Regions from separate parts of the Marinomonas sp. G8-14 genome, predicted to be linked through region 1. Evidence: riboswitches for the same ligand, from Rfam matches in the RefSeq annotation. Region 1 holds a riboswitch; the other holds the start of a gene.
What was found. Region 1 has a riboswitch for thiamine pyrophosphate ahead of thiC (phosphomethylpyrimidine synthase ThiC). Riboswitches for the same ligand answer to the same signal wherever they lie in the genome.

Region 1 (3,413 bases):
ATAAAATGGTGCTTCGTGACAATGCTTTAATTGCTCTGTCATATTCTCTTCGATCAATTGCATGGGGACGTGACCAGGACCTTCAATCATCACCTGTACATCGTATTCCCAAGCAATTTTTGTCAATTCGCCCAAGGTGCGAAGCTCCGACATTTGCGCTTCGTCATTGGCGTCCATAATAGACCCCGGACGCAAGCCATCACCAAGCGACAAAGCCACATCGTATTCCGCACACAACGCACAAATTTCACGGAAGCGCTCATAAAGAAAACTCTCTTTGTGGTGCGCCAAACACCATTTCGCCATGATGGAACCTCCACGAGACACGATGCCAGTAAGACGTTTGGCGGTCATCGGCACGTAGCGCAACAACACACCCGCGTGAATAGTGAAATAGTCGACCCCCTGCTCTGCTTGCTCAATCAAGGTATCGCGAAAAATGTCCCAATTTAGATTTTCAGCCACGCCATCCACTTTCTCCAAGGCTTGATAGATGGGGACGGTACCAATAGGAACCGGCGAGTTACGCAAGATCCACTCGCGGGTTTCGTGAATATTTTTACCCGTCGATAAATCCATCACGGTATCTGCGCCCCAACGGGTCGACCAGACCAGTTTTTCTACTTCCTCTTCGATAGACGACGTCACGGCTGAGTTACCAATATTGGCATTGACCTTCACCAAGAAGTTACGGCCAATGATCATTGGCTCGGATTCAGGGTGATTGATGTTATTGGGGATAATAGCGCGACCTCGAGCGACTTCGTCACGAACAAACTCGGGGGTAATACGGGTTTGTAGGTTCGCGCCAAAGCTTTGACCTGGATGCTGTCTTAGCAGTAATTCACTGTTAATAGCGTCAATATTTTGGTTTTCACGCAGTGCAATGTATTCCATCTCTGGTGTAACAATGCCTTGACGTGCGTAATGCATTTGCGTCACACACTTACCTTGGCGAGCTTTACGTACTTTAGGTAAGGCCTTAAAGCGTAATTCGTCCAGCGCCGCGTTCTCCAGACGAGATTGAGCAAACTGAGAAGACACACTTGGTAATACTTCCGTGTCGCCGCGCTTTTCGATCCAAGACTCACGCATGGGCGCCAAGCCACGATACACATCTATGTTTTCTTGTGGATCCGCATAAGGACCAGAACAGTCGTATACATAAATCGCTTCATTGAGACCGAAGGTTAAGTTGTCAGGATCCGATCCAATTGGGGTATCGGTCAGATTGATCTTACGCATAGGAACGCGGATGGAGTCGTCAGAGCCTGTTAAATAAATGCGCTCGGACGCAGGAAAAGGTTTGGCCTGCAATGACTCGATAAAGGATTTCGCCGCTTGGCGTGACTCTTCACGAGATTGCTTTTTAGATAAATTCGCTGAGCTTCGATGTAACTCATTACTAGTAGACATAAGCGCTTCCCTTATTATTAAAATGGAGAATGGCTTGTCTGGGGTGCTGCTTCACAACGATTAACGCACTACAGGCGTTGATTGCAAAACATGAACCCTGAATTTTAGTAGAAAGGACGCTTTAAATGATATGACCGCATCGGTTCCATAAAAATCAGGAGTTCATTCGATGCAGAAAAGAAAAATGGAGACTTTCTTGTTTCCTACGCGGGTATTAGCCCGATCAGGTTCTGCGGATCCCGCATTTAATGATGCGATCTCAGCCAAATGGCACTCCGACAAGTAGAGTGGAGTATACCCAGTCTTATCGGAATGTAAACACCCATGCTTTTTGTGAGTGTTTACCAGAAAAAATCCAAAAACTATTCGCTTTGCATTTCCAGTGCCATTTTGTAGAGATAATTTTTCTTTTCACCGGTTAATTTGGCCGCCATAGCGGCCGCCTGCTTAACCGGTAAATCTTCCAACAAAATAGTAAGAATACGCTTCGCTTCTAACTCGGCTTCGTTACCGCTTTCTTGCGTGAAACTCAGCATAACAACAAACTCACCACGCATTTGGTTGGCATCGGCATCAAACTTAGCAAGAATCTCAGACGCCGTACCCGACAAAAACGTCTCGAAGGTTTTGGTTACTTCACGAGCTAATACCAATTGCGCGTCATCACCGTAGACTTTTTGCACGTCCGTTATGGAGTCATAAACACGGTGTGTAGATTCATAAAATACGACCGTGCCAGCCTGCTTCTTCCAAGATTCAAATAAGTCGCAACGCCCTTTCGACTTAGCTGGCACAAAACCCGCAAAAAAGAATTGGTCGGTTGGTAACCCAGAAGCACATAGAGCAGCAACCAAAGCACAAGCTCCAGGAATAGGCACAACTTTATGGCCTTTTTCACGTAATGCATGTACGACATGATAACCAGGATCAGAGATCAATGGCGTACCAGCATCTGAAACCAAAGCCACGTTTTTACCGTCATCTAACAAACTGGCAACATAATCGGCTTTGTCTTTTTCATTGTGGTCATGAATGGAAAATAATTTCGCCTCAATGGCAAAATGGTTCAATAAACGGCGAGTGTGTCGCGTATCTTCCGCCGCAATATAGTCTACATCACGTAAAATTTGCTCTGCTCTTTTGCTAAAATCATCTAGATTACCAATTGGGGTTGCAACTATGTATAACGACCCTCTCGCATCATCAGAACTATGTGGTAACATGTTGCCTCTTTTATTTGTCATTTTGTAAGCTTATGAGCCTCATTAATTATCGCATCATATCATTAACTCTATGTTCTTTTCTTCTGAGCGCCTGTAATTCCATGAATTTAAACACGGAATCACAGCAAAACGGCGCTCAATACACTGAAAACGGTGCTATGCAAGATAGAACGTTGCCGCCAAGCATTTACCATCCTTTTAAAGGGGCGGGGGTGTCAGGTGCATTAGCGAACGCTTATAACTCAGCCAAAACGGACTATGAACAAGGTGATTTTCTAAACGCCATTGATACCTTAGAAAACAAAGTTCTGTCAGTGAATTCACCTATCCAGTTTGACGCCTATCTATTAGCCGCTTTAGCAGCGTCTAATTTAGATGACTCTCTAGAAGCATTAAATTATTTAGCGCAAGCAAATCAGTTGGCTCTTGCCAGTTACCCTGATAACCAAAACAAATTGAAACAAACCAAAGCCACCATATTAGAATATTTCGGCAACTGGTTTGACGTCGTTTTGCTGCGTATGGAATTAACCTACAACTTGCCACTTAACGAAGTCGAAGAGAACCAAACTCGACTTTGGATGGCTGTACAGAATCTCACTCAAAATGAGATTGATGAGCTTTATAAAAGACAACAACCCCTACTGAATGGCTGGCTTACCATCAGCAGTATTTTAAGAAACCAATCTCTGTCAATAGAACAACAAATCGATATGTTCAAGAATTGGCAGACTGAAAACCCAAGCCACCCTGCGGCTATTTCACCACCACAAG
Region 2 (3,413 bases), 1.5 Mb from region 1:
CATTGTGCGTCTGTGGGAGAAGTGCTGGCGGTTCGGCCACTGGTACTTCAATGGCGTGAAAAATTTCCCACTCATCGTCTTTTAATGACAACAATGACGCCAACAGGGGCGGAACAAGTGGCGAAGGCTTTTCCTTTCGCGGAGCATCGTTACTTGCCGATGGATTGGCGTTGCAGTGTTAAAAGTGCATTGAATAAAATTGCCTGCAAGCATTTATTGATTGTCGAAACCGAGCTTTGGCCAAATTTATTGCAGCTAGCCAAGCGGCAAGGTTTGCGAGTTGAGGTGGTCAATGCACGCTTGAGTGATCGCTCTTTTCAGCGTTATCAGAAGTTTCCTTTTGTTTCGCGTCCTTTGTTTGCGCTGCCTGATTGTTTCTTGGCTCACGCTCAAGCTGATGCTTTGCGTTTTGAAGCGTTAGGGGCAAAAAAAGTCTTGGTAACTGGCAGCATTAAATTTGATCTGGTTGTTCCTCCTGAAGTGATGCAGGCGAATTGGCGTCGTCGACTTGGTTCGCGGTTTGTTTGGGTAGGCGGGAGCACTCATCAAGGGGAAGATGAAGCGCTATTGCGTATCCATAAAACCCTTATGCAGAAATTTTCTAATGCGTTGTTGTTGCTCGTCCCTCGTCATCCTGAACGGTTTGAGGCGGTGTATGCCTTGGCCAAACAGTCTTTTGAGCGGGTCGCTCTTCGTAGTCAAATACCACCAGATCAATGGTCTGACTTCGATGTTGTGATTGGCGATTCGATGGGGGAGCTGATGTATTATTATCAGGCTGCCGACTTAGCCTTTGTTGGCGGAAGTCTGATTAAACGAGGAGGGCACAATCCGATTGAGCCTGCTCTGCTGGGTAAGGCTGTTTTGGTGGGGCCTTATACGTTTAATTTTTTGGACATCACAGAACAGCTTTTACAAGTGAATGGTGCTGTTCGTTGTCACGATGAAGCGCAATTAGAAAGTGTGGTGGTGGATCTTGCTGGGCAGTCGTCACAACGTTATCGACTTGGGCAGACTGCGTTGCGTTTTGCCGAAAAAAATCAAGGGGCTGTGACGCGAGTGCTTACGGAAATAGACTTCCGCTGAACGACTCTTTACAATAATGACTCTTTATCTCATGGGGTGCTTTGGTTGTTAAAGGCTAGAGCTGAGAAGCGGATTGACCGCTAACCCACTGAACCTGATCCAGATCATGCTGGCGTAGGAATTGAGGTAGCAAGCTAAGCAATCGTATCTTGCCGTTTCTCCTGTACGCCGCTCACTTATTTTTAGGAGCGACACCTTGAATACATTTTCATTTAAAACTCTTTTTTCGGCTGCCATCGTCAGTTGTGGCGTTATTTTCTCGCCCCTGATGTTGGCTAAAGATACCCTTAATGTATATACCTACGATTCGTTTGCTTCGGATTGGGGGCGTGTCCAAAGATTAAAGCCAATTTTGAGAAGACATGTGATTGTGAGGTGAATTTTGTCGCCTTAGATTCTTCAGTTGGGATTTTGTCTCGAGTGCAGCTAGAAGGGCGGTCTTCGCAAGCAGATGTTCTGCTGGGGCTGGATTTGAATTTGATGGAAGCAGCCAAGAAAAGCGGATTATTACTAGAACATTCTGTCGATACGTCTAACGTTACTGTCCCAGGAGGCTGGTCAGATAAAATTTTTGTGCCCTTTGATCAAGGCCACTTTGCTTTTATCTATAACTCTGACACGCTACAGAACCCGCCGACTAGTCTGAAGGATGTGGTGGATAATAAGAATTTGCGAGTGATTTACCAGGATCCGAGAACCAGTACACCAGGTCTTGGATTATTGTTATGGATGAAGTCAGTTTACGGTGAAGACGCTGCTGATGCGTGGGCGCGTTTAGCGGGTCATACGGTAACGGTGACGAAAAGCTGGTCTGATGCCTATAGTTTGTTTTTAAAGGGCGAAGCCGATTTGGTACTGAGTTATACCACATCCCCTGCTTATCATATTGTTGCGGAAGGCGAAACTAAGTACCGGGCTGCAATGGCCAGTGAAGGGCTGTATCCTCAGATTGAAGTAGCCGCTATGATGAAAAATGCCCCTAATTCTGCTCTGGCGCAAGAGTTTATGCACTTTATCCTTCAGCCAGGTTTTCAATCTACGGTAGCGACTGGAAATTGGATGTTACCAGTGATTGAGTTGGATGAAACCTTGCCTGCTGCTTTTGACAGCGCGTTAAAGCCTAGTAAAAACTTAGTGTTGTCCGCAAAAGATGTGGCTGAACACCGTGGCGCTTGGGTGGATGAGTGGCTAAACGCCACGACGCGATAACAGGCGTTATATCGTTGTCTTTTCGATCTATGAAAGGATTATTACCGGCGCTATTAGGCGTCGGTTTTTTCCTATTGATGGGAGTTGTCTGCTTGGCGGCTCTTTTGCGTTATAGCGAATTACACTCTTGGTTTGGCTATTTGCAGCAGCCTTATCTTTGGCGAGTTGTGCGTTTTTCTTTATGGCAAGCCCTGCTAAGCAGTGGTATTAGTTTGCTCATTGCCATTCCTGTTGCTTCTTGTCTTATGCACCGACGATTTTATGGGCGAGCTGCACTCTTGCAGTTGTTTTCTGTGTCGATGGTGGTGCCAACCATAGTGGCCATCTTGGGATTGGTCGTAGTGTATGGCCGTTCAGGTTGGTTAAGTCAGTTTTTGGGTATTCAAGTTTCCTTGTATGGTTTAACTGGTATTTTATTGGCGCATGTGTTTTTCAATATTCCTTTGGCTGTGCGTCTTTTGTTGCAAGGGTATGATTTGATTCCTGCAGGTCAGTGGCGTCAGGCTACGCAGTTGGGCTTTTCTCGTTGGACAGCCTTTCGTTGGATTGAATGGCATTACATGAAAAAAGTCTTACCGGGAGCGTTTGTGCTTATTTTTATGTTGTGCTTTTCAAGCTTTGCTGTGGTGTTGAGCCTAGGCGGTGGGCCTAAGTTTAGCACCTTGGAGGTGGCTATTTATCAAGCTCTCAGGTTTGATTTTGACCTCAATAAAGCCAGTTTTTTAGCTTTGCTGCAGGTGATGATATGTTCGCTCTTCGCGTTGTTTGTATACCGTATAGCACCTGTTAATCGCCAAGATGTGAGCTTATTGGCGCTGACTCGTTATCCACTCAAAGATTCTTATTGGGCAAGGTTTGCCGATAGTATGGCCTTGCTGTGTGTGTTTGTGCTGGTAATTCCACCTTTTTTGGCTATTTTGGGTCCTATTTTTTCGCCTTTATTTTTTGAAACTTTGCAGTCTCCTGCGCTTTGGCGGGCGGTGTTGGTGTCATTACAGATTGCGCTTCCTGCCGCCTTGGTGAGTTTAGTGCTCGGTCTCTGCTTTGCTGTGCTTGCGCGGTTTTGCATGGGGCGTCCATATTTGGCTTTTTTACCAAATAAAATTGAACACTTGGGT

Region 2: another riboswitch for thiamine pyrophosphate. It lies ahead of thiB (thiamine ABC transporter substrate binding subunit); the one in region 1 lies ahead of thiC (phosphomethylpyrimidine synthase ThiC).

Annotation. Positions count from the first base shown of each region.
Region 1 covers NZ_CM147891.1:819,260-822,672, reverse strand. Annotated here, with positions in the region: gene thiC (phosphomethylpyrimidine synthase ThiC) at 1-1,416, opposite strand, end outside; TPP riboswitch at 1,600-1,704, opposite strand; gene rsmI (16S rRNA (cytidine(1402)-2'-O)-methyltransferase) at 1,779-2,639, opposite strand; gene AC0L6V_RS04135 (penicillin-binding protein activator) at 2,741-3,413, shown strand, end outside.
Region 2 covers NZ_CM147891.1:2,280,325-2,283,737, reverse strand. Annotated here, with positions in the region: gene AC0L6V_RS11780 (3-deoxy-D-manno-octulosonic acid transferase) at 1-1,086, shown strand, start outside; TPP riboswitch at 1,109-1,225, shown strand; gene thiB (thiamine ABC transporter substrate binding subunit) at 1,462-2,295, shown strand; gene thiP (thiamine/thiamine pyrophosphate ABC transporter permease) at 2,271-3,413, shown strand, end outside.